DNA from 3 places in the Algoriphagus aurantiacus genome. Region 1 is predicted to be linked to each of the others. Evidence: riboswitches for the same ligand, from Rfam matches in the RefSeq annotation. Region 1 holds a riboswitch; each other region holds the start of a gene.
The links. A riboswitch is a leader RNA that binds a small molecule or an ion and turns the genes downstream of it on or off. The one in region 1 is predicted to bind S-adenosylmethionine.
Positions count from the first base shown of each region.

Region 2: linked by a shared signal. The riboswitch ahead of SYJ56_RS08320 (O-acetylhomoserine aminocarboxypropyltransferase/cysteine synthase family protein) and the one ahead of SYJ56_RS17765 (homocysteine S-methyltransferase family protein) in region 1 are both predicted to bind S-adenosylmethionine.
Region 3: linked by a shared signal. The riboswitch ahead of SYJ56_RS04320 (trans-sulfuration enzyme family protein) and the one ahead of SYJ56_RS17765 (homocysteine S-methyltransferase family protein) in region 1 are both predicted to bind S-adenosylmethionine.

Region 1 is NZ_JAXRUT010000019.1:71,871-81,938, forward strand. Features, by position in the region: gene SYJ56_RS17730 (hypothetical protein) at 236-919, shown strand; gene SYJ56_RS17735 (NUDIX hydrolase) at 922-1,560, shown strand; gene SYJ56_RS17740 (DUF819 family protein) at 1,618-2,871, shown strand; gene SYJ56_RS17745 ((2Fe-2S) ferredoxin domain-containing protein) at 2,871-3,113, shown strand; gene SYJ56_RS17750 (YbjQ family protein) at 3,131-3,451, opposite strand; gene SYJ56_RS17755 (response regulator) at 3,714-4,175, shown strand; gene SYJ56_RS17760 (hypothetical protein) at 4,245-5,561, shown strand; SAM riboswitch class I at 5,652-5,750, shown strand; gene SYJ56_RS17765 (homocysteine S-methyltransferase family protein) at 5,816-6,868, shown strand; gene metH (methionine synthase) at 6,873-9,569, shown strand; gene metF (methylenetetrahydrofolate reductase [NAD(P)H]) at 9,681-10,068, shown strand, end outside.
Region 2 is NZ_JAXRUT010000006.1:118,193-128,260, forward strand. Features, by position in the region: gene SYJ56_RS08315 (homoserine O-acetyltransferase family protein) at 1-580, opposite strand, end outside; gene SYJ56_RS08320 (O-acetylhomoserine aminocarboxypropyltransferase/cysteine synthase family protein) at 589-1,893, opposite strand; SAM riboswitch class I at 2,062-2,170, opposite strand; gene SYJ56_RS08325 (carbonic anhydrase) at 2,263-2,910, opposite strand; gene SYJ56_RS08330 (SulP family inorganic anion transporter) at 2,907-4,448, opposite strand; gene argH (argininosuccinate lyase) at 4,548-5,891, opposite strand; gene SYJ56_RS08340 (M20 family metallo-hydrolase) at 5,894-6,964, opposite strand; gene argB (acetylglutamate kinase) at 6,986-7,786, opposite strand; gene SYJ56_RS08350 (Rossmann-fold NAD(P)-binding domain-containing protein) at 7,799-8,770, opposite strand; gene SYJ56_RS08355 (aspartate aminotransferase family protein) at 8,774-9,919, opposite strand.
Region 3 is NZ_JAXRUT010000003.1:161,849-171,916, reverse strand. Features, by position in the region: gene SYJ56_RS04340 (M14 family metallopeptidase) at 1-1,779, opposite strand, end outside; gene SYJ56_RS04335 (ribose-phosphate pyrophosphokinase) at 2,156-3,082, shown strand; gene SYJ56_RS04330 (50S ribosomal protein L25/general stress protein Ctc) at 3,108-3,689, shown strand; gene pth (aminoacyl-tRNA hydrolase) at 3,903-4,463, shown strand; SAM riboswitch class I at 4,615-4,717, shown strand; gene SYJ56_RS04320 (trans-sulfuration enzyme family protein) at 4,821-5,993, shown strand; gene SYJ56_RS04315 (CBS domain-containing protein) at 6,174-6,635, opposite strand; gene SYJ56_RS04310 (FG-GAP repeat domain-containing protein) at 6,754-8,298, opposite strand; gene SYJ56_RS04305 (copper homeostasis protein CutC) at 8,295-9,038, opposite strand; gene SYJ56_RS04300 (isoaspartyl peptidase/L-asparaginase family protein) at 9,035-10,018, opposite strand.

The sequences.
Region 1 (10,068 bases):
TGATTTTTAAGGGTTTATAAAAGAAAATCTTTGGGGAAATAAAATTTTGAAAATCTTTCGCAATCGATTGTTTGGAGGATATGAAAACATTTTATACTTTTCGGAGGTATTCATAAAACGAATATCTACAATAGGTTTAATAGGTTTGAGAGCAGGAAAAGGTTGGGTCAATGTCCCAACCTTTTTTGTTTTTTAGTCATCCTGACTTAGCTTAACCTTCTCAATTTAATCTTCTATGAGGAGTCCAAAATCCACGTTTAATTATTTGACTACAGTTGGCATTGCTTTCATGTCTCTTTTAGCTTGTGATTCTAAAGATCAACAAGCTAATGAGCGTATTGAAAACATTTCGGATATTGAAGAAGAAATAACCCGGAATAGAGCGCTTATAGATTTAGCATTAGCTCAAAATAAAAACTGGTATAGCCATTGGAGTACCGATCTTGGTTTGTTTGATGCTTCACAATTTGAATTAGTGATGACTGATTCCATAGATCCCATGGAAATGCCTGAGAAAAACCCTATCCTGAAGGGGGATCCACTTTATCCTTATCAGTTTCCTCATCCGACTGGTAATGGAACTATAGATATTTATAGTTATAAAATTGAAGCCCAAGAGACAATTGATTATCCATTTTTAAACCCAGATTCAGAGGTAGTTTGGTATAAGGAAGATGGGATGAAGGAACGCTTACTTTTCATGGGCCCATCGGGGATGTTTGAGGATGGTATGTGGTTAAATGAAAGAGAGTTCTTAGTATTTGGATTTTTTCAGGAAGAGTCTGGATATAGACCAATGGCCTGGCTGATCAATGTGGAAAATCATATGCTAAGGCAATTTCAATTTGACAAAGTGTCTCCATCATATGAATCCCAATCCTACATTAATAAGAAGATCAAACAAATAGATTTAGGGTAAAAATGGATTTTAGAAGCGTTTTGAGTTTGTTGGAAAATGGAATGAAACATCCACTGCCCGGCCAAGAAGCGCAGCTTTCCATGTCTCCCAATCCTGTCGATATGAGGAGGTTTGATCCAAAACTTCCAAAAAATCATCGCAAAAGTTCTGTTTTGATACTTATTTATCCTTATGAGAACAAAGCATTTTTCCCTCTGATCAAACGGCCTGTTTACCCTGGTGTTCACAGTGGACAGATTGCTTTTCCTGGGGGGAAAATGGAAGTAGAAGACGAGGACGAAATAGAAACTGCTCTTCGAGAGGCTTGGGAAGAAGTAGGGATCCTTCCTGAGCAAGTCAAATTGATTGGCCGGATGAGTGATTTGTTTATACCAACCAGCAATTTTTTAGTAAGTCCTATTTTGGGTTATTCTGAGGTGGTCCCGGATTTTGTTCCAGAAGAAAAAGAAGTGGCAAGAATCATCCAAACAGCCGTTAGTACACTTTATGAGCCAGCTATTCGTAAGCAGAAAATATTAGAATTCAGCAATAATTTCCGCTTGGATACGCCATATTTTGAAGTGGATCAAGAGATGGTCTGGGGAGCTACAGCTATGATTTTAAGTGAGTTTTTGCAGATTCTGGAAAACGGAAAGAATTAGAGTTCTGGTCTTTTTGGACAATTGTTGCTATTGTTGCAATCGATTATCCCAGATATAATGGAAGAAAATACTCCCTTGCTTACAAATGATGCTGTAGTTTTTGGGTTGCTTATGGCAATACTCGCACTCATTTTTGCTACTTCAGCCAGTGATAAACCTTTTTGGAAGAAACTCTACGGAGTAATTCCCACCGTCTTGCTTTGTTATTTCATACCAGCACTTGCTAATTCTTTTGGGCTGATTTCAGGGGAAACCTCTAAACTATACGATGTCGCCAGCAGATATCTTCTTCCGGCATCCTTAGTTCTTTTTACTATTAGTATTGACATCAAGGGTATTTCCAAACTTGGCCCAAAGGCAATTATCATGTTTTTTTCAGGAACATTGGGGATTATACTCGGTGGGCCTCTTGCCCTGTTCACTGTAGGGTTTTTCTTTCCTGATTTATTGGGAGGAAATGGTCCCGATGAGATCTGGAGAGGATTATCCACTATAGCAGGTTCTTGGATCGGAGGAGGTGCCAATCAGACTGCAATGCTGAGAGTATTCGAACCAAGCCCGGTTTTATTCAGTCAGATGATCGCTGTGGATGTGTTAGTAGCCAATGTTTGGATGGCTTTTCTTTTATATTGGGCTGCTAAACCAGATAAGATAGATAAGATATTCAAGGCTGATAACTCTGCTATTTATGAGCTGAGAGATAAAATAGAAAAATTCAGAGCGGGAATCATGCGAATTCCGACCTTGAAAGACACGATGGTTATTTTGGGAATTGGATTTGGGGTTACAGGGTTTTCACACTTGATTGCTGATTTTGTGGCTCCATACATTGGAGAAAATTATCCGGAGTTAGAACAGTATTCCCTGAATTCAACTTTTTTCTGGATAGTGGTAATAGCCACTACAGTAGGATTACTATTATCGTTTACCAAAGCCCGTAATCTTGAGGGAGCGGGAGCTTCTCGAATGGGAAGTGTCTTACTCTATGTGTTGGTAGCTACAGTGGGTATGCAAATGGATTTGGGAGCCGTATTGGATAATCCAGTATTATTTCTAATTGGCATTGTATGGATGTTCTTCCATATCATCATAATGCTTATCGTAGCATTTATTATCAAGGCTCCATTCTTTTATGTAGCAGTGGGGTCTCAGGCAAATGTAGGAGGCGCAGCATCTGCACCGATAGTAGCAGCAGCTTTTGATGCTTCTCTGGCACCAGTTGGTGTGCTTTTGGCAGTGTTAGGATATGCAGCGGGTACGTATGGTGCATATCTTTGTGGATTGATGATGCAGGCTATTTCAATAGGGTAATGAAACATACTAGAAAATTAGTTTTTATATGCAATGGATCTGATTGTAAGAAAGACGGAGCCAAAAAGCTGTACAAAGAATTGAAGGAGATTACAGATGAAGCTCCTCTGAAAGGGAGTTGTAAATTCATCAAAACGAAGTGTATGGATATGTGCAAGACAGCTCCAAATGTAATTGTAGGAGATCATTTCTGTAAAAAGACAACAGCTGAAAAAGTCTTAGGACAAATAAAAAAGTCCTGAAAATTCAGGACTAGATTTTAGTGTTTTAGCACTTTCACCGCAGTACCACTTGCTGTGACCATCAGCATTCCGTCACGGATAGTTTCATAATCCAGATCAATTCCGATTATAGCATTCGCTCCAAATGCTCTAGCTTGCATTTCCATTTCCGCCATTGCAGTAGCTTTTGCTTCTCGTAAAACACGCTCATAAGCAGATGAACGACCGCCGACAATATCGGTGATACTTGCGAAAAAATCTTTGAAGACATTGGCTCCAATAATGGTCTCTCCAGAAACAATTCCTAAGTATTGATCCACGCTGTAGCCATCAAGTGTGTTCGTGGTAGTTACTATCATAGTGATGTGTTGTTAGTTTTAAAATATATTTTGTTGTCGGAGTTCACGAATATTTATGGAAAAAGGTTTACGGGAAAACTTGTATTACTTCTTTTGATCTGTCAAGGTGCTACAAGGAATGTGATTTATTAAGGATTTGATGCCTTAAAAATTAAAAGGTGCTTGATTTGGATTAGCTATTGTAAGAAGATTAGTTGAACTTTATGGTTCGAAAATTAACTTCTGGACAACTCTGAACAAAGGAACTATCTTTGAGTTTAAAATGAAATTTATTAGTGTGGAGAGAAATAATTTTGATCATACTCAGCAATTAGAATACAAGGAAAAACCCATAGAGGAGGCATCGATTTTGGTGGCAGAAGACAATATGGTGAATCAGATTTTGATTAAGAAATTCCTTAAAAAATGGCATGTTGGCAACTTAGTTATTGCATCAGACGGTCAAGAGGCGCTTGAAGAGTTTGATCAAGGTGAATTTGATATTGTACTCTTGGATATTCAGATGCCTCTACTTGATGGTTTTTCTGTAGCCAAATTAATTCGTGAAAATAAGAATTCTAGCAAAAGTCAAATACCCATATTAATTCTATCTGCTTCTTCTTATCATGAGATTAAGGAAGAGATGGGGGGATTTGGAATTAACGGTTTTATAGAAAAACCATTTACTTCGGAAGATTTATATGGGAAATTAGCTGAATATCTTAATTCGAAAGATATCAGTTGATAGTGGTTTAGCATTACTTTTGCCTGAGAGCTGTAGGTTTTCCCCCGCTTATTCCAAATCGACCATTCAATGCCCCTTTTTAATAGATACATAGTCCTGTTGTTTATCTTTTTTGTTGTTGCCAAAGCAGACGGGCAACAATTAATAACCAAACGAACAACCTTCTATGCGGTATTGGGCACTTCAGGAGGAAAACTCAATCAATTTGATGATTTGCTTGCGCAAAGGGGATTGTCGGGACTAAGAAATAGATATCAGACTATTGGATTGGGCTATCAAGCTAGAATAAATGATTTTGTTCTTGGGATGGATTTATTGCACAATAGAGGTGGAGTGAGTGAGTTGGATGATTTTAGGATAAAATACAGGACTTCAAGGGCCTTATTAAACATTGGCTACGCATTTACAGAAGAATCTCGATTTCAGCTGATCCATTACATGTCTTTAGGGGTTGGCTTTCTCAACTTTCAAATGTTACCATCCGAGCGTAGTGAAGATTTGGGTGCTTTTTTAGCTAATCCAGAGCAGGGGTTTGTACTGAGAAAAAAGGATATTCAACAGGGAACATTCAATTATGGCAATTTCCTTACTGAGATCGGCTTTCAGTTGAGCTATGATTTTGATCTGCCCGGCAGACCAGAGGCATTGCAACTTATCACCAAAGTGGGGTATGCATTCAGCCCTTTGGAAGGAAAATGGAATATGAATGGAATTTCATTTGATAATACCCAAAATGGAGCTTTTGTAAGAGTAGGGGCTGGGATTTCACTGCCAGATCGAAACTTTTTTTACAAAGATGCTAGCATTGGGATTTCATTGATTAGCAGTATTCACTTTACCTCGGCTAAGCAATTCAATGAAAAGCTAGAAGAGGCTGGTCTTAATCCATTGAATGGTTCTCCGTCCAACTGGGGCTTGAGGATATTAGGAAATACGGAGCGGTTCCTTTATGGCGCAGAGCTCTATAACCTTGCACTTAGTGAAAATGCAAACGCTGAAAAAGAACACTCCTTAAATAGCTTAAGAGTCTATGGAAATATGGGGTACAATTTGATTGAATATAGGAATTTTGGATTAGGTGCATTAGCAGGTCTTGGCTTTGGCAATATCCGGTACTCCCTTTTGAAAGAACAGAAACCCGATTTTCCGGAGCTATTTGAGCAAAGAGAGTTTGACGGATATTTGAAGAATAACGGGCTAATGCTAAAGCCAGAGGTCTTTGTAGACTATGGTGTCCCAATGACAAAACGAAAACTTTTTAAACTTGTATTTACAGCAGCTGCCGGGTATGAAATTCCCTTGGCAAACTACAAACTTGGCGATTTAAGTATGGCAAATTATATGTCAGGGTCTTATCTGAGTTTTGGAATAGGAGTTAGGCCATGATTTTTTCCTTTGGTTAATCCGAATCTACTTTTAGTGTGTCCTTTTAAGCAAAACTCCTGTTTTATTATCAAAATGATATTAACTTTGGGCAGCTTATCGAGAAAGACTGAGGGAAGGGCCCAATGACGTCTTAGCAACCTGTAGCCAAGGTGCTAACTCCCATCCCGATTCATCGGGAACAGATGAGCGGACTAGTACTTTGTACTTCTCTCCGTGTTTTGCTCGACAAGCTTTTTGATAAACAAAAAATTAGTATGCAAAACAGAACAGAATCCCTACTTCAACAACTTTCTCAGCGAATTTTGATACTCGATGGAGCCATGGGGACCATGATTCAACGATATACATTGACTGAGGAGGATTTTCGTACACCCGAACTAGCCTCACATCCTAAATCTTTAAAGGGAAACAATGACTTGTTGTCTTTGAGTAAACCTCAGATCATCAAGGATATTCATGCTGAATACTTCAAGGCAGGAGCAGATATTATAGAAACCAACACCTTCTCTGCAACTACCATAGCTCAAGCAGATTATGAGCTTTCTCATTTGGCTTATACTATAAATTTCGAATCTGCGAAGCTGGCAAGGGAAGTAGCAGACGAATTCACAACCAAAAATCCGGAGAAACCCCGCTTTGTAGCTGGAGCTATTGGCCCAACAAATAGAACTACCTCACTTTCTCCTGACGTAAATGATCCAGGGTACCGTGCGGTTACTTTTGATCAGCTGGCAGAAGCTTATGCTGAGCAAGTTCGAGGCTTGCTAGATGGTGGAGTTGATATAATATTGGTGGAAACAATTTTTGATACACTGAATGCTAAAGCAGCATTATACGCTATTCAAGATGTATATGAGGAAAGAAATATTCCCTTAGATCCCAAAGATGGAGGAATTCCAATAATGATTTCTGGGACAATCACAGATGCTTCAGGACGCACACTTTCAGGACAGACCACAGAAGCATTTTTGATTTCAATATCTCATGTACCATTGCTTTCAGTTGGATTGAATTGTGCTTTGGGAGCCAAAGAATTACGACCTTATTTGAAAGTGCTTGCGCAAAAAGCACCATTCTATGTGAGTGCCTATCCCAATGCAGGCTTACCAAATGAATTTGGCCAATACGATCAAGGAGCCAATGAAATGGCCGATCAGGTTAGAGACTTTTTGAAAGAAGGTATGCTAAATATCCTGGGAGGATGCTGTGGCACTACGCCCGAGCATATTTCAGCTTTAGCACATATGGCTGCCAATTTTCAGCCTAGAAAATTACAAGAAGAAGAATTAGAAGAAACGTTGGACTGAGAAGATGGTAAGAAATAATTACATGAAACTATCAGGCTTAGAGCCTTTGGTTTTTACCCCTGAAATCAATTTTGTCAATGTAGGCGAGCGAACCAATATCACTGGTTCGAAGAAGTTTGCCCGATTGATATTGAACGGGAATTACGATGAAGCACTAGAAGTAGCTTTGGATCAAGTAAGAGGTGGTGCTCAGGTGCTGGATGTCTGCATGGACGAAGGAATGCTTGATGGTGAATTTGCAATGGTCAAATTCCTGAATCTGATTGCTTCAGAGCCGGAAATTTCCCGAATCCCGATTATGATTGATAGTTCCAAATGGAAGATCATTGTAGCAGGGCTGAAGTGCGTGCAAGGAAAAGGAATAGTGAATTCGATCTCTTTGAAAAATGGAGAGGAAGAATTCATCCAGCAAGCCAAGACCGTAAAGAAATTTGGTGCTGCTGTAGTAGTTATGGCTTTTGATGAAGACGGACAGGCTGATACGTACGAGAGACGTATAGAAATTTGTGAGAGAAGCTATAGGGTGCTTGTGGATCAAGTGAAGTTTAATCCTCAGGATATCATTTTTGATCCAAATATCTTTCCTGTAGCAACCGGGATGGATGAGCATAGGAAAAATGCGTTGGACTTCTTTAACGCCACCAAATGGATTAAAGCAAATCTTCCTGGTGCCAAAGTTAGTGGAGGAGTAAGTAATGTTAGTTTTTCTTTCCGAGGTAATAATCCGGTGAGGGAAGCTATGCATGCGGCATTCTTATATCATGCGATCAAAAGTGGGATGGACATGGGGATTGTGAATCCAACCATGCTAGAAATCTATGATGATATTCCAAAGGATTTGCTAGACCGAGTAGAGGATGTTCTTTTTGATAGAAGAGAAGATGCTACCGAGCGTATGCTTGATTTTGCAGAAACTGTAAAATCGGCCGATAAGAAGGAAGTAGTAAATGAAGCTTGGCGTTCTGACCCTGTCTCTAAGCGAATGGAACATGCCTTAGTGAAGGGGATTTTGGATTTCATTGTAGAAGATACAGAGGAAGCAAGAATAGAACTTAAAAATCCGCTCAAGGTAATAGAAGGTCCATTGATGGATGGAATGAATGTGGTCGGAGACCTTTTTGGTGAGGGAAAAATGTTCCTTCCTCAGGTGGTGAAATCTGCCCGGGTGATGAAAAAGGCTGTAGCCTATTTGGAACCATTTATGCCTTTACCTGAAGAAGGACAGGAAGCGTCTTCCTTGAAAAAGATTCTTTTGGCAACTGTAAAAGGCGATGTGCATGATATTGGAAAGAATATCGTGGGTGTGGTTTTGGCATGTAATAGCTACCAAATCATTGATTTGGGAGTAATGGTAGATGCCCAGAAGATAATAGACGAAGCCGTGAAGAATAAGGTGGATATCATCGGGCTTAGCGGCTTGATCACCCCGTCATTAGATGAAATGGTGAATGTGGCTTCTGAGATGGAGCGTCAGGGAATCAAGATTCCATTGCTTATCGGAGGTGCTACTACTTCCAGAATCCATACAGCTGTGAAGATTGACCCAGTGTATAGCGGTACAGTTATCCATGTGATGGATGCAAGTAAGTCTGTTCCTATCGCTGGAGAAGCTATTTCTGAAGAAACCAAAGAAGCTTATCGGTTAAAGTATAAAGAAATATATAGGCAACTCCGTGTAGAGCATGAAGCTAAACAATCCTTAAAGCAACTAGTGTCATATACTGAAGCTAAAGCCAATCCAGTAGAGATAAACTGGGAATCCTATGTGCCAGTTGTTCCTAAAAAACTTGGAAGAACAGTCCTTAAGGATTTGGATTTGAATGTAGTCCGCAATTACATTGATTGGACTCCATTCTTCAGCACTTGGATGTTAAGTGGGAAATTCCCAAAGATATTTTCCGATCCTGTAGTTGGAGCTGAAGCAAAGAAAGTTTACGATGAAGCGAATGAAATGCTAGATAAAGCGATTGCTGAGAGGTGGCTTTCTGCGAATGCCGTGTTTGGCCTTTATCCAGTACAAAGAACCGATGATGATGCAGCTGTATTTGATGTTGCAGGTAATCAGAAAGCGTCTTTTCATTTTTTGCGTCAGCAAGGCAAAAAAGGTAAAGGCGTACCGAACCGTTCATTAGCTGATTATTTACATCCTACACAGACAGATTACTTGGGATGCTTTGCGGTGACTTCAGGTATCGGCATGGAAGCAAAACTTGCTGAATTTCAGAAAGATGGAGATGATTACAATGACATCATGTTCAAATCCATCGCTGACAGGCTGGCAGAGGCTGCTGCTGAATACATCCATGAGCAGGTGAGAAAGGAATATTGGGGCTATTCTCAGGATGAAAATCTTGAAAATGATTCTTTGATCAGAGAAGAATATCCCGGTATCAGACCGGCTCCAGGATATCCGGCTTGCCCAGAACATTCGGAAAAGATTACAATTTCCCAACTGCTAGATATGGAGAAGGAAATTGGAATCGAATTGACATCCAGCTTTGCGATGTATCCCACTTCCTCAGTCTCCGGATATTTCTTCGGTCATCCTGAGAGTAAGTATTTTGGTCTAGGAAAAATAGGAGAGGACCAAGTGGCGAGTTATGCGGAGCGAAAAGGAATATCTCTCAAGGATGCGGAGCGTTTGCTCTCACCAAACCTAGCTTATCAACCTAATTTAACCCTAGTAGAACCTACTGAATGAAATCGAGCATGAAAAAGATGCCACCCAACGGCATGATTATCTACCTTGCGAGATTCTCCCGAAACTAGTTCGGGACAGGCTATCTGACCTTAAAAAAGCAATTATTAATAGATGAAAATAACCGAACACTTAGCGAATACCAAAAACACGCTGTTTTCCTTTGAAATATTACCTCCGCTGAAAGGCCAAAGTCTGAAAGAATTACTGGAAGGAATCGCTCCTCTGATGGATTTCAAGCCCCCATTTGTAGATGTGACCTATCACAGAGAGGAATTCATTTACAAAAAGCATCCAAATGGACTGCTTGAAAAAATCAGTACTAAGAAGAGACCTGGAACTGTAGGTATCTGTGCGGCGATTATGAATCGTTTCCACATTGATGCTGTTCCGCATTTGCTTTGTGGTGGATTTACCAAAGAAGAGACAGAAAATGCGCTAATCGATCTAAACTTCATTGGAGTAGAAAATGTGCTTGCTCTAAGAGGAGATGCACCTAAGT
Region 2 (10,068 bases), on a different contig from region 1:
AATCAGACTCTATAGCCATTCTTTGAGTTTCATTGAAGCCAATAACCCAAGGAGTGCTTTTAGCTGTGGAGGCTAAAATAATTGCATTTTTAAGCTTAGTGCCCAGCAGGTACGCCCATTCCAGTCCAACTTGCCCTCCCAGAGAACCACCGATCAAGCTATGGATACTGTCTAGTTGTAAATGAACCCTCAATCGCTCTAGTCCTACGGCCATATCCCTGCTGGTCATCTGAGGAAAATCGTAATAATATGGCTTTCCGGTACTAGGATTTTCACTAAACGGCTGCGTAGAACCATAACATGATCCCAGCAGATTTGCACAGATGATGAAATGATTAGCAGGATCGAAGAATTTATCTTCGCCTATCAGACCATTCCACCATTCTGATGCATTAGAATCGCCGGTAAGCGCATGAATAACCCAGACCACATTGGATTTATCCGAATTGAGTTGCCCATAGGTGGTATAGGCAATATCAATTTCAGAAAGAATTTCTCCAGATTCCAGATGCAAAGGTGTACTAGAATGAAATGTTTCCTGGGACATAGTAATCGTAGCGTATTGACTTTTAAGGTTCATTTATAGAATTAGATTTTATCGAATGCTTGTTGCAAATCTGACTTGATATCTTCGATGTGTTCGATACCACATGAAATTCTCAGTTGAGTAGGAGTGACACCGGCCGCAAGTTGTTCAGCATCTGAAAGCTGCTGGTGGGTAGTAGCTGCTGGTTGGATGATTAGTGTTTTAGCATCGCCTACATTGGCTAAGTGAGAAATCAACTCCAGGTTATTGATCAAAGTTGAAGCTTGTTCTTTATCTCCTTTCAGTTCAAAGCTCAAAACTCCTCCAAATCCATTTCTCAAGTATTTTTTAGCCAACTCATGGTATGGAGATGATTCCAATCCTGGGTAATTTACTTTCTGTACCGAAGGATGAGCTTCTAGCCACTGTGCTAAGGCTAATGTGTTTTCCACTGTTTTTTGCACTCTTAGTGAAAGTGTTTCTATTCCTTGTAATAAGAGAAAAGAATTGAATGGGCTGATAGCAGGTCCAAAATCACGAAGTCCTTCTACTCGCGCGCGTATTGCAAAGGCAATATTGGGCAGTCCTAGTGGATTATTTTCTCCGAATACCTCCCAGAAATTCAAGCCATGATATCCCTCTGAAGGCTCTGAGAACTGTTTGAATTTACCATTGCCCCAGTTGAAGTTACCTCCATCTACTATTATACCTCCAATGGAATTACCATGTCCACCAATCCATTTGGTAGCTGAGGAAGTGACAATATTTGCTCCATGGGCGATAGGCTGGCATAAATATCCAGCGGCTCCAAAGGTATTATCTACTATCAATGGGATATCATGCTTCTTGGCTACAGCTGCAATAGCTTCGAAATCAGGAACATTGAATTCAGGGTTTCCTATTGTCTCAAGATAGATTGCCTTAGTTTTCTCATCGATGAGTGCTTCGAAATCTTCAGGACCTTTTCCTTTGGCAAATCTAGCTTCGATGCCTATTCTTTTAAATGAAACTTTAAATTGATTGAAAGTTCCTCCGTATAGAAATGGACTAGACACGAAATTATCTCCCACTTCCATGATGTTGTTCAATGCTAGAAATTGAGCTGCTTGGCCTGAGCTGGTAGCAACAGCTGCCACACCGCCTTCCAGTGCTGCTATTCTTTTCTCAAATACATCCGTGGTGGGATTCATGATTCGGGTGTATATATTCCCGAATTCCTTTAAGCCAAAAAGATTTGCTCCATGCTCTGCAGAATTGAATACGTAGGAAGTAGTTTGATAGATAGGAACTGCGCGAGAGTTAGTGGCTGGATCTGGTTCTTGGCCAGCATGAACTTGCAGTGTGTCGAAGTGAAGGGTTTTTGACATGATTTTTTTGGATTTATGGTTTGAAAAATAGTGAACATTAAAAAGCCTATAACGAATTATTCGAAATAGGCAGAAATAGAATCAGCACGGGAATAAAGCATGATGCTTTACTAACGATAGTATTGAAATAGAAGTTTGTAAGGTGTGTCCTGAGTGCATTTTAATATGAACTTATAGTTCCAAAGGAGAATATCTCTTTTGGCAGGAATTGGCACCTTGGACTTTCCAGGTTGCCAGAGGGTCTATGAGCCTGTCTCTCGCCTCTTCTTTATAAATCCGAGCACTTAAAAGTGAAAGGATGATGCAAATAAAGGGTCAGCGAGTTGAAAATCAAAATATATTTTCACTCGCTGACCTGAAAAACTTGAATTATTTATCTAATTCTTCCTGATCGAACCTGAAAATAGGATTGATATTGTTAAAATCAGGATCAATATTTACCAATTCTTTGATCAATCCATCATTTAGCCCATAAGCCCATCCATGAATTTTGGGCGCCGATCTATCTCTCCATGCTTTTTGAATGATCGATGTTTTTATTAGATCTTGGCATTGTTCGATTACATTGAATTCTACCAGAGCATTTACTTTCTCATCATGATTTTCGATTGAATCAATCTCTTTTTGGTATTGCTTATATACCTCTTTGATATTGAGAAGCCATTTGTTGATGATACCAAAGCTCTTGTTACTTAGTGCAGCTTCTATTCCGCCACAGCCATAATGACCACATACGATGACATGCTCTACTTTAAGTACTGCTACAGCATATTCTAAAACACTAAGCAAATTGAGATCAGTATGAACTACCATATTTGCTATGTTTCTATGTACAAAAATTTCTCCCGGGTCCGTCCCTGTAATCTGATTTGCAGGAACTCTACTGTCAGAACAACCTATCCAAAGAAATTTAGGGGACTGCTGCTTGGCTAATCTTTCAAAAAATTTCCCATCGGTCAGTTTTTGATCGGATGACCAAGCTTTATTCTGTATTAACAATTTCTCGTAAGGTTTCATATGTTTTCGTGGGTTTGATGCTGATATCCATCTACTTTAATTGTAATATTTCTGTCTGAACAGGAAGCTATAAAGTCATTTAATACTTCCTGAATGTCGTGATCAATAAATTGTGCTCTTTGAGCATTAATTATCACTTTACTATCTGATGGAATTTTAGATAGATTTTTCATTAATATCGCCTTATTTAAAAAAGAGACATCTTTTTGAAGTTTTAAAAGGTAGTTTCCGTTCAATTCAGTCAACGTTACTGCGCGAACGAAATTAGTTTTTACAACAAAGAATAATCCGAATACCATTCCAATACCTATACCCACCAAAAGATCAGTGAATAGGATGGCAACTACAGTGACAATAAAAGGAATAAATTGATCCCATCCATTTTTGTAAATATTTATGAAAATGCTTGGCTTAGCAAGTTTGTATCCCACTAAAAACAATACTGCAGCAAGACAACTGAGCGGAATCATATTTAAAATATTGGGAATACTCAATACTAAAATCATCAATAATATTCCATGAAGGATGGCAGACATTTTGGTTTTAGCGCCTGAAGCAACGTTGGCTGAACTTCTCACGATCACAGCAGTCACGGGGAGTCCTCCAATTAGCCCAGAGATAGAATTGCCTATGCCTTGAGCCACTAATTCTTTACTTGGCGGAGTAGTCCTTTTCATTGGGTCGAGTTTGTCTGCCGCGTCAATACTCAATAGAGTCTCAAGGCTTCCGATGATCGCAATGGTAGCCGCTACAATCCAAAAAGTACTTTCGCCAATCATGGAGAAATCTGGAAAAGTCAGCAAATCACCTAATTGTCCAAAATTATCCAAAACTGGAATACTTACTAAGTGATCTCCTGTAAGCTGCCATTCAGGCTTCCAAATTCCATAAAGAAAATTGATTAATATCCCAGATAAAACAGCCCATAAAGCGCCAGGAACGACTCCTAGAATCTTATGATTTTTAATTTTTGGCCTTTCAAAAAGTATCAAAATACCCATTGCAATCACCACAATTGGTATCGCACCTATGCTATGATATTTGATTGCATACCAAATTTCAGAAAATGTATTATGATCATCAGTCTGCATAAATGCCTGATCACCCATCAAGTCAACATCGTAGCCCAGGGCATGTGGGATTTGCTTTAAGATTAGAATCAAGCCGATTGCAGTAAGCATTCCCTTAATGACAGCATGTGGAAAGTAATATCCAATTACACCAGCTTTAGAAATCCCCAAAGCCAACTGGATCAAACCAGCTACAACAAGGGTAGCTAGAAAAAGGGGAAAAGTCCCCATACTGCTAATAGAATCGAGTACAATTACTGTCAATCCCGCTGCCGGACCACTAACACTTACATGTGATCCAGATAGGGCCCCAACGATTATTCCTCCAACAATTCCCGCAATTAGGCCCGACATTGGAGGTGCACCACTTGCAATTGCAATTCCCAAACAAAGTGGTAATGCCACTAAGAAAACCACAAGACTGGCTTTCACATCATATTTGAGATTGCTTCCAAAAAGGGTATTCATTATAAAGATAGGGTTTTAATGAAGATGAAAATTTTCTTCTATTTTGGTGTAAAAATAGATTATCGCATGGGATTTTTATAGCTACTCATGTAAAACATGCTAAATGTGTAATTTTAAAAGATCTTTGAAGGATTGGTCTACGTCGTTAAAATTAAATTGTTGGATTGCATTCTTCATTTTAAGATTAATTTCCATAAGGTTCAGGTTTCCAATACTTCCTTCGTGTGAATGGTTTAGTTTACTTTGATCCGGCGCAAAATTGTCTGATTCTATATCCATCCCAACCTGCTTGTATGCATCCCTAAATGGAGTCCCTTTTAACACCAAGTCATTAACGACCTCAACTGAAAATAGATGCTTGTAAAAAGGGTCTGTCAAAATGTTTTCTTTCACCATGATAGATTTGAGCATAAAAGCACTCATACTAAGACAAGATTTTAGGCTTTCTAAAGCGGGAAAAATCTCCTCCTTAAGTAATTGCAAATCTCTATGATAACCCGTAGTGGTGTTTGTCAAAATCATTGAGACAGCATTTGGTACCGCTTGAATTTGATTGGTTTTTGCTCTGATCAATTCAAATACATCAGGATTCTTTTTATGCGGCATGATACTGCTTCCTGTAGTCAAATCATCTGGAAACTTAATAAATGCAAAGTGTTGATTCATAAAAATACACACATCGGACGCCAGACGATTTAGTGTACCCGCCATGCCTGCCAAGGCAAATGATAATGTACGCTCAGTTTTTCCTCGACTGTTTTGCGCATTTAGCACATTGTGATGAAGATCAGCAAAACCAAGAAGACTGGTAGTCAATGTCCTGTTTAAAGGAAAACTAGAGCCATATCCAGCAGCAGAACCCAGCGGGTTTTTGTTGGCTAAGTCGAACGCTGCCTTTAGCATGCCCATATCTTCACTTATGCCTTCTGCAAAAGAACTAAACCAAAGCCCGAATGATGAAGGCATGGCGAGTTGTGTATGCGTATAACCTGGCATCAAATCACCTTTATGTTTATCAGCCAGTTCTATTAATAGTTCGAAAAGTGCTGAACTTTCTTCCACCAATTCACGGATAGCAGCTCGATAGTATAGTTTCAAGTCAACCAAAACTTGATCGTTTCTGCTTCTACCGCTATGAAGCTTCTTACCTACATCGCCAAACCGTTCGGTCAACAAAAACTCAACCTGGGAATGGACATCTTCCACTCCATCAGCAATCTCAAATTTTCCTTCCTGGATTTCAGAATAGATATCTTTTAGTCCACGCTGAAGAATTTCATTTTCCTCAATTGTCAAAAGACCAATCGTAGATAGCATCTGCGCATGAGCCATAGAACCAAGCACATCAAAAGGTGCCAAAAGTATATCAAATTCAGGATCTCGGCCTATAGTAAAGGTTTCCACTTCCTTTTTGCTGCCTGTTTCTTTTTGCCAAAGTTTCATTTCTAATTAGTTTGAGTGAGCATATCAGCGTAGGTTTCAAGAATCTTGATATAGCCTACTATGCCTTTCTGAATTTCGTTCAAGTAAATAAATTCATCTGCAGAATGTGACCTAGCTGAGTCTCCAGGGCCAATTTTTATAGATGGGTAGGGGATCAAAGCTTGATCTGAAAGTGTAGGACTTCCGTAAGTTTTGAGTCCAAGTAGCTCGCCGACTTTCAGAATTAAATGGTCTGCTGGTACATGTGATGATTGCAGTCTCAATGAACGGGGAATTAATTCAGCATTGAGAGAGCTTTTCAATTCTTCAAGTGCTTCTTCCAATGAATATGCATCGGTAACCCGGACATCCAACACAAACTCGCAAAGATCTGGAACCACATTATGCTGCTGTCCCGAATGGATAACTGTTGCCGAAACTTTAGTTTTACCTAAGAATTGGGAAGTTTTTTTGAACTCAAAATCTTTGATTTTTTGTAGATCATCTAAAGCTAGATAAATAGCATTTACGCCTTCTTCTCGTGCAGCATGCCCTGCTTTGCCATGTACTTTTGCATCAATCACCATCAGACCTTTTTCGGCAACTGCCAAGTCCATCAAAGTAGGTTCTCCCACGATAGCCAAATCACATGCTGGAAGCTGGTCTATGACGGATGCGATTCCATTCTTACCTGAAATCTCCTCTTCTGCTGAGGCTATCATGATCAGGTTAAAAGGGAGGTACTGACCATAAAAATGAGTAAAGGCTGCAATTAGACTTACTAGCGGTCCTCCGGCATCATTGCTTCCCAAACCAAATAATTTTCCCTCTTCCGTGATTGCAAGAAAAGGATCTTTAGTATTGCCAGCATTAGGTTTGACCGTGTCATGATGGGAATTCAGCCAGATTGTAGGCTTATTTTTATCAAAAGTAGCAGCGAATGCCCAGATGTTATTTCCTGATTTGTGGACTTCTATTTCTCTTGCAGTGAAAAACTCTTCTAGTATATCTGCAGTATAGTTTTCTTCCTTAGAATAAGACGGGATTTCTATTAACTGAGTAAGAAGTTGTACTGCATCATCATATAAATCCATCGATATTTTCAAATTGTTGAGTTAGTAGAGGTCATATCGGCTTCTCTCGATGGTTGTTCCCGAGAGTTTACCTTTTGCTGCCAGATGAAGGTTTTCTGCCTTTCCGATCCAAACATGGTTTACACCCTTTTCCAATGCTTCGAACGCATTGTCCAATTTTGGGATCATTCCGGAGTGAATTACATTTTCTTTGCGAAGCTCTTCGTAAATATCCTCATTGATGAGAGGAATAATGGAATTTTCATTCTTTTCATCAATCAAAACCCCGCTCTTATTGAAACAGAAATAGAGATTGACCTGATGTTCTTTGGCTAGGCTGGTAGCTAGTGCCGAAGCAATGCTATCTGCATTCGTGTTTAGCAATTGTCCTTTCGCATTATGTGTAATTGCATTTACAACAGGAAGCAATTCACCTGAAAGTAAATGATCAATTAACTTAGTATTAACTTCTTGAATATCACCTACAAATCCATAATCAATTCCTTTCACAGGACGCTTAATAGATCTAATAATATTGCCATCAGCACCACACATGCCTATCGCATTTACTTTCAGCGCTTGAAGTTTAGCTACTATGTTCTTATTGATCAAACCAGCATAGACCATTGTTACCACATCAAGAGTCTCTTGATCTGTGATTCTTCTTCCGTCTACCATCTCGGGCATCACACCAAGCGATTCTCCAAATCGGGAAGCCATAACTCCACCACCATGAACAAGTATTTTGTGTCCAGGGAATTTGGCGAAAAGGGCTAAAAATTCCTCAAGCTTTTCAGGAAAGTCGATGACATTACCACCGATTTTAATTATACTTATTTTCATTGGGCGTAAACTTTATGTATTTCCTAGCAGGTAGCTAATGGCTGCTTGAGCGGCGTAAATTCTATTTTTGGCTTGCTGCTGCACTAAGGAACGCTCACCATCCAAGATCTCATCAGATAACTCTAGATTTCTTCTGACAGGAAGGCAATGCATTACTTTAGCATTTTCGGCATGTTCAAAATGCTTTTCTGTGAGCATCCAAGAGTCATCAGTAGAAATGATTTTGCCATAATCATTAAACGAAGACCAATTTTTAACATACACAAAATCAGCATTTTCTAGTGCTTTACTTTGAGTATATTCTATAGTTGCTCCTTTAGTATATTCTTCATCCAATTCATAACCTTTAGGATGGGTAATTGTGAGATCGTAATCCATTCCCAGCGTCCACTCCGCAAAGGAATTAGCTACTGCATGAGGGATAGCTTTAATATGGGGCCCCCAAGTCAATACAACCTTGGGCTTCTTTTTTCCTGTCCAATTCTCTCTTATCGTTATTTGATCAGCTAGGCTTTGTAGCGGGTGACGGGTGGCAGATTCCAGACTCACGATAGGAACTCCAGAATATTTAACAAATTGAGAAAAGGCAAAATCACTGATGTCTTCCTCTTTATTAGTCAAAGAAGGGAAAGCACGAATTGCAAGAATATCAAAGTAGGATCCAAGTACAGCAGCGGCATCTTTAATGTGCTCTACGGTACCACGATTCATGACTGCGCCATCTTGCATCTCTAGAGCCCAGCCTTCCTTGTCCATATTCAACACAATTGGATCCATCCCCAGGTTCATAGCTGCTAGCTGAGTAGAAACACGTGTCCTAAGAGAAGGATTTAAGAAAACACATCCTAAGCGCTTACCCGCGCCTTTCGCCTTGTCAAGAGCCGGATTTGCTTTATATAAAAGCGCTTGTTCGATCAACTGGTTGCCTAAATCGAATGATTCAAATTTTGTAAAGTGCTGTAGTGGCTGAATAATGTTTGCCATTTGTTAATTGGAAGGGGATTGACTTAAGATTTCTTTTAATGCGGTTAAAAACGAATTTAACTGATTCCACTCGATATTTAAAGGAGGCAAGACTCTTATCGTATTCTTACCTGCTGCGCTTCCGGTAAACATGTGGTATCCTTTGACTAATTCTGAGCGAACGGGTCCAGCATCCCGATCCAAATCAATTCCTATCATCAAACCTATACCGCGAATAGCGGTGATTCCTGAGATGCCTTTCAATTCTTCCAAAAGCTGTTCACCAAGTTTTGTGGCATTTGCCAGAAGGTTTTCTTTTTCAATGATTTCAACCACTGCCAAACCAGCTGCGCAAGCCAAGTGATTTCCACCGAATGTAGTTCCCAGCAAACCATAGGTTGCTTTAAATTCTGGAGAGATCAGGATTCCACCAATTGGAAATCCATTTCCCATGCCTTTTGCCATGCTGATAATATCCGGCTTTAGACCATCGACTAACTGATGCGCAAAGAATTTTCCAGTTCTGCCAAAACCAGACTGAACTTCATCCAAAATCAATTTCGCTTTATATTCCTTAGAAAGAGAAGCTAAGCCCTGAAGGAATTCTGCACTTGGAACCTGAATACCATTCACCCCCTGGATGCCTTCAATGATAATTCCGGCTATTTCATTGGACTTCAGCGTCTCTTCCACTGCATCTAAATCTGCCCATGGAAGAATATGGAAATCCTCACGCGCATTGCATGGAGCAACGATTTTTGGATTGTCTGTTAAAGCTACTGCACCGGATGTTCTTCCATGAAAACTGCCTGAAAAAGCAATGAACCCAGACTTTCCTGTAGCAAAGGAAGCTAGTTTGATTGCATTCTCATTGGCTTCAGCTCCCGAATTACACAGAAACAGCTCGTACTCAGGATAGCCTGATAGCTTGCCTAGTTTCTCTGCATATTCTTTTTGTATAGGGATCTGAACTGAATTAGAGTAGAATGCGATCTGATCGAGCTGATCTTTGATTCGCTTTACATACTGAGGATGTGTGTGACCAATGGAAATTACAGCGTGTCCACCGTATAAGTCTATATATTCTTGTCCATGCTCGTCCCAGAGTTTACAGCCTTCAGCCTTTGCGATGGTAACTGGAATTAGGGGATATACATCAAATAATTTCATAAGGATTTACGAATTACGAAATGAGATTTACGGAGTCTTTTTGGACTTCGTAAATCATTTCTAAGTTGGAGAATGATGAATGAGAAATGATGAATACTGAATATCGAAGTAGCATTCATCAAACCTTGAATCTTGTGCCTAGCTTCTAA
Region 3 (10,068 bases), on a different contig from region 1:
TTTTGCTTTCAGCAAATCATTCACCGCCATAAAACTGTTATTGTTTCTCACATCAAGCAAGTAACCTGACCCGTTTGCAAGATTCTTTGCCGGAGGAGATTGAATTTCTCCGTATGGAATCCGCTCAAATGGACCTTCAAAGCCTTCATATAGGCGATCAACTTCCACTCCCATTTGCAAAGCCAATGTCCAACCTGCTGCATCATACGGACGGATCGGAGGACCTCCCGGATAAAGAAAATCATTTGGATGGTCTTGCGGCTCAAACATATCTATCACATGTGGACGGAAGGCTTGTGCTGTTTTCACGATAAAAGAATTAGCTGGATAAGTCTTACCGTTTACAGTAAAGTCATCTGTAGCTTTTTCCACCAAAATCCCTGACTTGATCAACGCATTCATGAACTTCACTGCCGTAGAGAAATCAGGCTGATCTGCGGAAAGAATATATCCTCTAGGATCTCTGTTGGCAGGATCTGTATATACAGAATCGTAGAACTGCGCAGGAAATCTTGACCTGGAAGAGTCATCATCTTCTTGACTTTTCTGAGATTCTTTAAAAATATCTTCCACGGCTTGCGCATATTTAGGATACATCGTCCAATTATCCTCACTGCCCTTGTCTATCGACTTTCTGCCCATCAAATAAATATTTAACAGCAACTCATCACCATGTCGCACAGCGTGATTGAGGATGGCGTAATTCAATGAAACAGAATAGTCAATGGATTGTCTGAAGTGCCAATCCTGAGGTGTCACAGGATAGGGAGTTCCATTATTTGGAATTAGACGCTCAGGCACCAGAGGGACTTTAGTAGGCGTGGGATTGCCGATAATCTCAGTAAGAATCCCTATGATATTATGATAATAAGGGGTGGTTCTCAGGCCACCATTCCACCAAGTAGAAAACACAGAACCGTCTAATCTGGTGTAGCCTGGTCTATCTTCCTGATGCATTCTATTGATCATGGCAGCTCCAACTGCATCCAAGCTTGTAATAATCAACGGATCAAATACATGATTAAACGGGTCCCGATAGGGAGGGCCGGCAACTACAGTTCCTGCCGGGCCAGTCTGGTGGTGATTGTAAATAATCTGAGGTATCCACTCTACGTATTGCTGAAGAGACATATTTGCCGCTTCGCTCATGTTATTCATGTAGAAATCACGGTTGTTATCATGCCCTACATATTTTTGATAGAGAATAGGAATATTCTGATCACGGGCCTCAGGATCATCTTTCCTCATGTACCATTCCGACATGATTTCCATCCCGTCAGGATTCGCGTGCACTAATAAAATAATTACGTTATCCAGAATTTTCAGCGTCTCCGCATCATCTCTTGAGGCTAATTGGTAAAGCGTCTCAATTAGCTGATGAGGGCCAACGACCTCATTGGCATGCAAACCTCCATCTATCCACACCACAGGTTTGCCTTCTACAGAAAGCTTCTCTGCCTCTTCGCGCGTGATTTCAGCATGAGCAAGTTTCTGCGAAATTTCTTTATACTGGTCCAGCTTCGCCAAATTAACAGGGGAACTCACAATCATCATTGGCTGAGATCTTCCGTATTCGGTTTTGCCAATTTCAACCATTTTTACCCGGTCACTTGCATCAGCTACTTTCTTGAAGTAAGCTTCAGTTTCTGTGAAATTGGCAAGTTTGTAATCGTCTCCTATATCAAAGCCAAAATGAGCTTTTGGCGTCGGAATACGCTGGGCAAATACTCCTAATGACAAGGATATAAGCAGAATAACTAGTGTAATTTTTAATCTCATAAGCATATGGGTTGGTTTATTCGCTTTCTAAATTAGCACGAAAAAAGAGGTCACCAGTAATCAAAAGGTTCTTTTGTTCATATTTTACAGGACTGGAAAATATGAACAATAAGCTATTCATAGCTGTAACCAATGAAATCGTCCTAAGTAATCCAAACTCAATTCACTGAAACAGAGTGAAAAGATTAACTAACAACAATTGCTTTCATCAATAGGCCATCTTTTTCACACTTAGCTGCTGTTAGAATGAGTTTAAAAGCATCAGAAGTCAAATTTATCTTCTGAATCAACTTATAACACCCTAGCCATCCATTCAAAAATTACTACTTTTGATCTTAAATCCATTCCTAACCTTTCCCGAAAAAAACAACTAACCATGTCCGAGGTTAAAATATTTTCAGGCACTAACAGCCAATCACTTGCAGAGAAAATCGCCAAAAACTATGGCAAAAAGCTAGGAGATCTTACGCTATCCAAATTCAGTGATGGCGAATTATCACCAAGCTTTGACGAATCCATTAGAGGCTGTACAGTCTTTTTGGTACAAAGCACTACACCGCCAAGTGACAATCTTTTGGAGCTTTGTCTGATGATAGATGCTGCAAAAAGAGCCAGCGCATATAAAGTTTGCGCCGTTATTCCCTATTTCGGATATGCTAGGCAAGATAGGAAAGATAGGCCAAGAGTATCCATAGCAGCTAAGGCCATCGCTAATATGATCACCTCTGCTGGAGCAGATCGAATCATGACCTGCGACCTTCATGCCGGACAAATTCAAGGTTTTTTCGATATACCCTTGGATCATTTGAATGGATCAGCTATTTTTGTGCCCTATTTGAATTCGCTACGGCTTCCAGATATGATTTTTGCATCTCCGGATGTGGGAGGAGTAGCAAGAGCCAGGGCTTACGCCAAGCATTTTGAAGTAGAAATGGTAGTCTGTGATAAGCACAGAAAAAGAGCCAACGAGATCGCTTCTATGCAAGTAATCGGGGATGTAGAGGGTAAGGATGTTATTCTTGTGGATGATTTGGTGGATACAGCAGGCACGCTCTGCAAAGCTGCGCAAATCGTCATGGAGAAAGGAGCGACTTCAGTAAGAGCTATTGCAACACATGGCGTACTTTCTGGCAAAGCTTATGAAAACATCGAAAACTCAGTTTTAGATGAATTGGTGATCACTGACACCATCTTTCCAAAACAACAATCATCCAAAATCAAAGTATTGACAGTCGCTGACCTGTTCGCCAAGGCAATTCATGCCGTGACAGGAAATACGTCTATCAGTTCTTTGTTTATATAAGAACCAATTTTAATACAAATACAATATGAAATATCTTGAGATTATAGGGTTTAAAAGAGCAAATCTCGACAGTGCCAGTCTTTCTGAATTGAGAGAATCAGGTAATGTTCCCTGTGTAGTTTACGGACCTGGTATCAAAGAGCAGATTCACTTCTACTCTCCAATCATCCTTTTCAGAGACTTGATTTATACTCCTGAGGTTCACATGGTTGACTTGAACATCGAAGGAACTATCATTAAAGCAGTATTGAAGGACGCACAATTCCACCCGGTAAGTGAGGCTCTTCTACACGCTGACTTCGTAGCTTTTGCAGACGACAAGCCTATCAAATTTGAAATTCCAGTGAAAGTTGAAGGAAGTTCTCCAGGACTTGCTAAAGGTGGTAAATTAGAATTAAAAACTAGAGTACTGAAAGTAAAAGGTCTTGCAAAAGACTTCCCTGACGTTATCCCTATTGATATTTCCAACCTTGATTTGGGTAAATCATTTAAAGTTGAAGATGTAAAAGTTGAAGGCTTCGAAATCCTAACAAATCCAAACGTTTCTATCGTGACTATTGGTATCCCAAGAGCACTTAGAGGCAAAAAAGGCGGAGACGAGGAATAGATTCAGTCTCTTAATCATTCAAAATCCTGCCCACAACTGGGCGGGATTTTTTATTTTCAAGCCAAATAGCTACAGAAAGATGAAATCGAGCCTGCCTGCCGGCAGGCAGGCATAACTCAAGCGTCACACAGAGAGATGATTATAAGACCTGCGAGATTCTCCCGAATCAAGTTCGGGACAGGCTATCTGGCCATAAAAATCAATTATAAACATATGAAATTTCTAATCATAGGCCTCGGGAATATTGGACCCGAATACGAACTCACCAGACACAATATCGGATTTTTGACAGTGGACAGACTTGCTGATGCAAATGGATGTTCCTGGAAAAGCGACCGACTTGCCTTCAAGACAGAGTTCAAACACAAAGGCAGAACAATCCACCTGATCAAACCTACCACTTATATGAATCTAAGCGGAAAGGCGATGAACTATTGGATGAAAGAGCTTCAGATTTCCAAAGAAAATACCTTGGTCATTGTGGACGATGTTGCCATTCCTTTTGGAAAATTTCGCATGAAGCCTAAAGGAAGTGCAGCTGGACACAATGGCCTGAAAAATATTGAGGAACTCACAGGCGGCCAAAACTACCCAAGACTCCGAATGGGAATAGGTGATGACTTTCCAAAAGGAAGGCAAATTGACTTTGTTTTAGGGAAATTCAATCAGCATGAATTTGCTGAATTACCCGCTATAATGGACAAGGCGATAGAAATGAGCCTCAGTTTTTGCACTATTGGAATAGAGCGTACCATGAATCAATTTAACGATTGATCAAATCGAGCATAACTATAGCGTCACACACTGGAATGATTAAAATATATGCGAGATTCCGTATGACCTTTAAAAGATAAATTATAACCAAATGAAATAAGATTTGGAAATCCACTAAACGCGTTCTTTCTTTGCATCACTTCAGGCAACTGATTTATAAAGAAGAGGCGAGAGAATAGGCTCTAAGACCCTCTGGCAACCATCCCGAAACGGAGAACGGTGCCAAATCCTACCCGACGCGGGAACTATAGATTGGCTTACTTCACAAATAATCCCTTTTAGTTCGTTTACCGCCTCTGGGTTTGATTTTCTCAAATCTGCTTGATTAGTCTTGTTAAAATTTAAACTGATCAATACATGAGTAAGCACTTCGAAACGAATTCTGTGCGGATTTCACCATCAAAGTCCAGCCAAAGAGAGCACTCTGCTCCGATCTATCTTACCTCAAGTTTTACCTTTGATTCTGCTGAGGAGGCCAGAGCTACTTTTGCAGATGAGATAGAAGGAAATATCTATTCCCGCTATGCCAATCCCAACTCCAGTGATTTGATCGAAAAGGTCTGTGCAGCTGAAGGAACGGAAGATGGATTTGCGACAGCATCAGGAATGGCTGCAATGTTTGGAAGTATTGCCGCTCTACTGCAGCAAGGGGATCATGTGCTTGCAGCCCGATCACTTTTCGGCTCTACGCATCAGTTATTAACCAGAGTATTTCCCAAGTGGGGTATTACCTCAACGTACGGAGACATTTCTGATTATTTGAATTGGGAAAAACTAGTACAGCCCAACACCAAAATGCTTTTTATAGAAACTCCATCCAATCCTGGTTTGGAGATCATCGATCTGGAATGGGCGGGTAAATTTGCGGCAGCACATAACCTAATATTAGTAGTGGATAATTGCTTCGCTTCGCCATACCTTCAGCAACCTGCAAAATGGGGTGCTCATATCGTGACTCACAGTGCTACAAAATACATTGATGGACAGGGAAGGGTTCTAGGTGGTTTAATTTTAGGTAAAGCTGATTTGATGAAAGAAGTGCATTTTTTCGCTAGGCATACTGGACCATCTATATCCCCATTTAATGCTTGGATTCTGGCGAAAAGCATGGAAACACTGGGGGTGAGAATGGATAGACACTGTAGTAATGCACTTAAAGTAGCAGAGTATTTTGAAGGAAATTCAGAGTTGCTTGCAGTAAAATACCCTTTCCTGAAATCGCACCCACAATACGAAGTTGCCAAAAAACAAATGAGCCAAGGAGGTGGAGTAATTACTTTGGACTTGAAGGGCGGAGTGAGTCGAGCCCAGAAATTTATCGATCAGCTCCAAATGATCTCTATTACAGCTAATCTTGGCGATAGCCGCAGTATTATCACTCATCCAGCTTCCACCACGCATAGCAAACTTTCTTCTGATGAAAGAGCCCAAGTAGGCATTTCAGATGGATTAGTGAGACTTTCTGTGGGACTGGAGCATTATGAAGATATTATACTAGATGTAGAAAGAGCGATTGACTTATCAAAATAAAATGTCTCATGAAGTTCGGCTTCCTGCCTTTGGGCGAGGCAGGCTCTAAGCCTGACAATTATCACTACTGCGTTCCTCTGTGAAAACCTTGGTGTCCTCGGTGGTTAATTGCCTTTCAGAAAAATGCCTCCATCAAGGTTTCCCTTTATGGAGGCATTCACTTTTTTCGCTATTGATATTTTACCAAGTAGTTTGCCTCAAGGTAGGAAAAGCCCGAATCACATCACTCAGACTGATCTGACCTAACAGTCTCCCATCTTTCATCACTGGAAATCTTCGGATTTTATGTTCTAAAAATTGCGACGCTGCATCGAATATTGACAAATCAGGCGATAGTGTAAGTACATCTGTGGACATATGCTCACTTACTTTAGCCGGGAATTTTGGCGTGTTCGTATATTTTCCTTTGATGATCTCTTTGAGGCAATCAACCTCCGAAATAATACCAATCAATGCACCCGATGCGTCAATCACTGGTGCTCCAGAAATTTTTCGCTTAGTGAGTATTTCCATCACTTGATCAATGGTATCATCTGGCTTAAAGGTGATCAAGTTAGTACTCATGTACTCCTTGACGAGAATTTGCGGAATCGGGGCTTTTTTGGGTTCTGCCATTCTAACCCCTTGAAAACTTTTTACCATAGGTTAAAATTTAAGGTGAAAGAATAAATTACCGATATTACACCGTAAATAAAAATTATAATTTAAAACACATAATAAATCGATACTATATTTTTAAAATAATCACTACTTCAAAATTTTAATTTAGTTTGTTCTCTAAGTAAATAAATGGTCTCCAAGGTTTAGTTGCTCCCTTATATAAATCATCAAATTCGAATGCTCCTACCATTACATCAATATCACCATCCAAATCAGCATCGCCCGAAGTTATAGTCAGCCAATTTCCCTCAACGGTTTCACTCAGTATAAATGGATCAAACTCACCCTTTTCATTTTGTCTGAAATAAACCAAATTCTGCTTTGGCTTTTGCGAATCATCAGGAAAGAATGACAACACAAAGAAATCCTGATCACCATCTCCATCAAAATCCGCGATTTCAATCCCGCTTGCTCCGTGCATAGGATAGAACCATGATTCCTCAAATTCATTTTCACCATCATTCAAATAGATATGAACGCCGTGAAAGTTTTTGAGCACTTGTGACAGATCCGCATTGTCACCATTCACCACAATAATATCTTTGTGCCCATCCCCATTCACATCTACAAACCTAAAGTCACTGGATCCAAATGCAGGCTGAAATTGAAGGATCGCTTTCTCTTTAAATTGGCTTGCTCCTTCATTTAACCATGCATATATCCCTTCTTTGGACTGCGCCATCAACCCAAGTACATCTAAATCCCCGTCTTTATCAAAATCAACTGCAATGGCACGTCTTGCCCCAGGCTCAGAGCTCAAAATCACTTCACTTTCTCCAGAAGGTCCCGAAAGATAAATACTCATCTTCCCAAAGTGATTTCCAAACTGCGACACCACTCGATCTTGCTCTCCATCCCCATCCCAATCTGCAACTGCCAGATTTACAGGTCGGATCAAGTCGGTCAATAGTTCTTTACTTTTCCAAGTTCCAGCTTCGTTCCAGAATTCCGAAACCTTTCCCAAGGTGTCATTAGAGGGATCCATTCTACCCATGGTCAGCAAATCGAACGTACCATCTTCGTTCCAGTTGATATCCACTGGAGCAACTTCTGTGGGAATAGAATCCTTGATTTGAAAACCATTCTTAGGATCTAGGATGTAAATAACTTTTAAACGATCTCCGAGCCACAATTCACCGGATTGGGGGTTTACATGAAGCATGGTGGACAGATTTCCCTTGGTTCTTTGAAATTCCGGTTGTGATATTTGAAAACCCGGAATCCCTTTGATCAGTACTGCTTTTTTCTGTTGGGGCAAAGGTGAATCTGGCGCATTCTCCAAGTAATACGCAAGTATCTTCTCCCAATCCTTACCTCGAATTAATTGAACTTTGGAATAAACTCCAGGGGGGACTCCCAAATCTTCTGGCAAAGCTTGCCCAAAATCATCTGGTAAGTAAAGCCCCATGCGCTTACGCATATCAGGAAGCACTTTTTCCTGCCAGGTATTTTTATCCAAAATTTCAGGTTCAGGCTTTACATGGCAGCTTGCGCAATAGGCATTCGCGAGCTGCTCACCACTTAAATTCAAATCCATAGAAGCTAATAGCTCCAAAGATGGTGGCGGTTGCTTCCGCTCCGAAATAGGGCTGCAGGAATCCAAGATTACCGCTACAAATATAACAATCAGGCTTCTTAACTTCATTCGCCTATTACCTTCAAAAAATCATTAACTACTTCCTGATCTATTCTAAGGTGATGGGTAAATGATTTTGGATCATCCGAAAAAGATAAATCAGGATTTACAAATTGATTAGACGAAGGTCTCCAGGTCTTACATGAAGCATGGACTTCTTTCAAGTAACCGGTTTTTTTCAACTCCAAAACATGCTCAGGCTTAGTGCCTCCACCTGGCATAATACTGATTCTATCCTGAGCTTTTACCAACAATTCCTTCATCGTAGCTAATCCATCAGTTACAGAATCTTTACCTCCAGAAGTCAAAATACGATCAAAGCCACATGAAATAATTTTCTCCAAAGAATCAAAATAATCTGCTGATGCATCAAAAGCTCGGTGAAATGTACAAGGCTTTCCAGAGGCCGCTCTTAAAAGTGATTTACAAGAATCACTGTCCACAAAACCTTGATTGTCCAACACCCCGAACACAAAACCATCCGCACCTTGCTCACCCAGTATTTCTATATCGCGCTTCATCACCATCATTTCCTTCTGAGAATAAGCAAAATCACCACCTCTTGGCCGAATCATGACAAATACAGGAATATCAATTTCTGTTTTCAGAAACTTAAGCATTCCTGCACTTGGAGTTTCTCCTCCTTCCGGAAAATTAGCACAGAGTTCCAATCGATCAACACCAAATTCAGCTGCATCCATAGCTGCTTCTACATTAAAAACTGGAGACTCTAATATTATTTTGCTCATCCTTTGAAATGCGAATTGGAATCTATCATCATATTGTTTTGTAATGTCGCTTGCGCAAAGTTGAAGCCTGGATGTACTGCATAAGCCCCTACTTCTCCATCTTTATTCATGGCAAGAAAACCAGCCTGTATATCCTTAATGTCTTTATTTTTTGAAATCAAGCGCTTCACAGCTTCTTCACAAGCTTCCTGAGGAGTACGCCCCTGACGCATCAATTCCACAATCAAGAAACTTCCGCAAATCCGGATGATAGATTCTCCCAGACCAGTAGCAGTTGCCGCGCCAACTTCATTATCCACAAATAGTCCAGCTCCGATAATCGGGCTATCTCCTACCCTTCCATGCATTTTATACGCCAATCCACTTGTAGTACAGCTTCCAGCCAAATTACCAATGGCATCCATTCCAATCATTCCGATGGTATCGTGATTTTCAATATTGATTATCGGCTTGTACTTACTCGTAACTTTCCATTTTTCATAGGCTTCCTTAGCGTTTGGACTTAGTTCTTCTTTCTCCATCTCCATTCCTTGAGCAATCGCAAACTGACGAGCCCCTTCCCCTGCAAGCATCACATGAGGAGTCTCTTCCATCACCATTCGGGCAAGTGTGATGGGATGCTTCACCTGCCTTACAAAAGCCACTGATCCACATGAACCATCACCAGACATGATAGAAGCATCCAATGTAGTAATGCCTTCTCTATCTGGTAAGCCTTGCAAGCCTACGGACAAGTTACTCAGATCTAACTCCGTATCTTTAACGCCAGTTTCCACAGCATCCACTATACTTCCTCCCGCTTTCAGTTTTTCCACTGCAGCAGCATTGGCTGGCAATCCATGATTCCAAGTGGATAAGATAAGTGGTTTTTCTCCTTTGAAAAGCGAAGTTGCTTTAGTCTCAGCTATGGTAGATACTCCAGGTATAAATAATGCAGAGCCCATCAGGGATTGCTTGATAAATTTTCTTCTTTGTGACATTCGAGTTAATTTAGAATCAGGTCTTAAATTATTAAAATTGGAGCTAATTA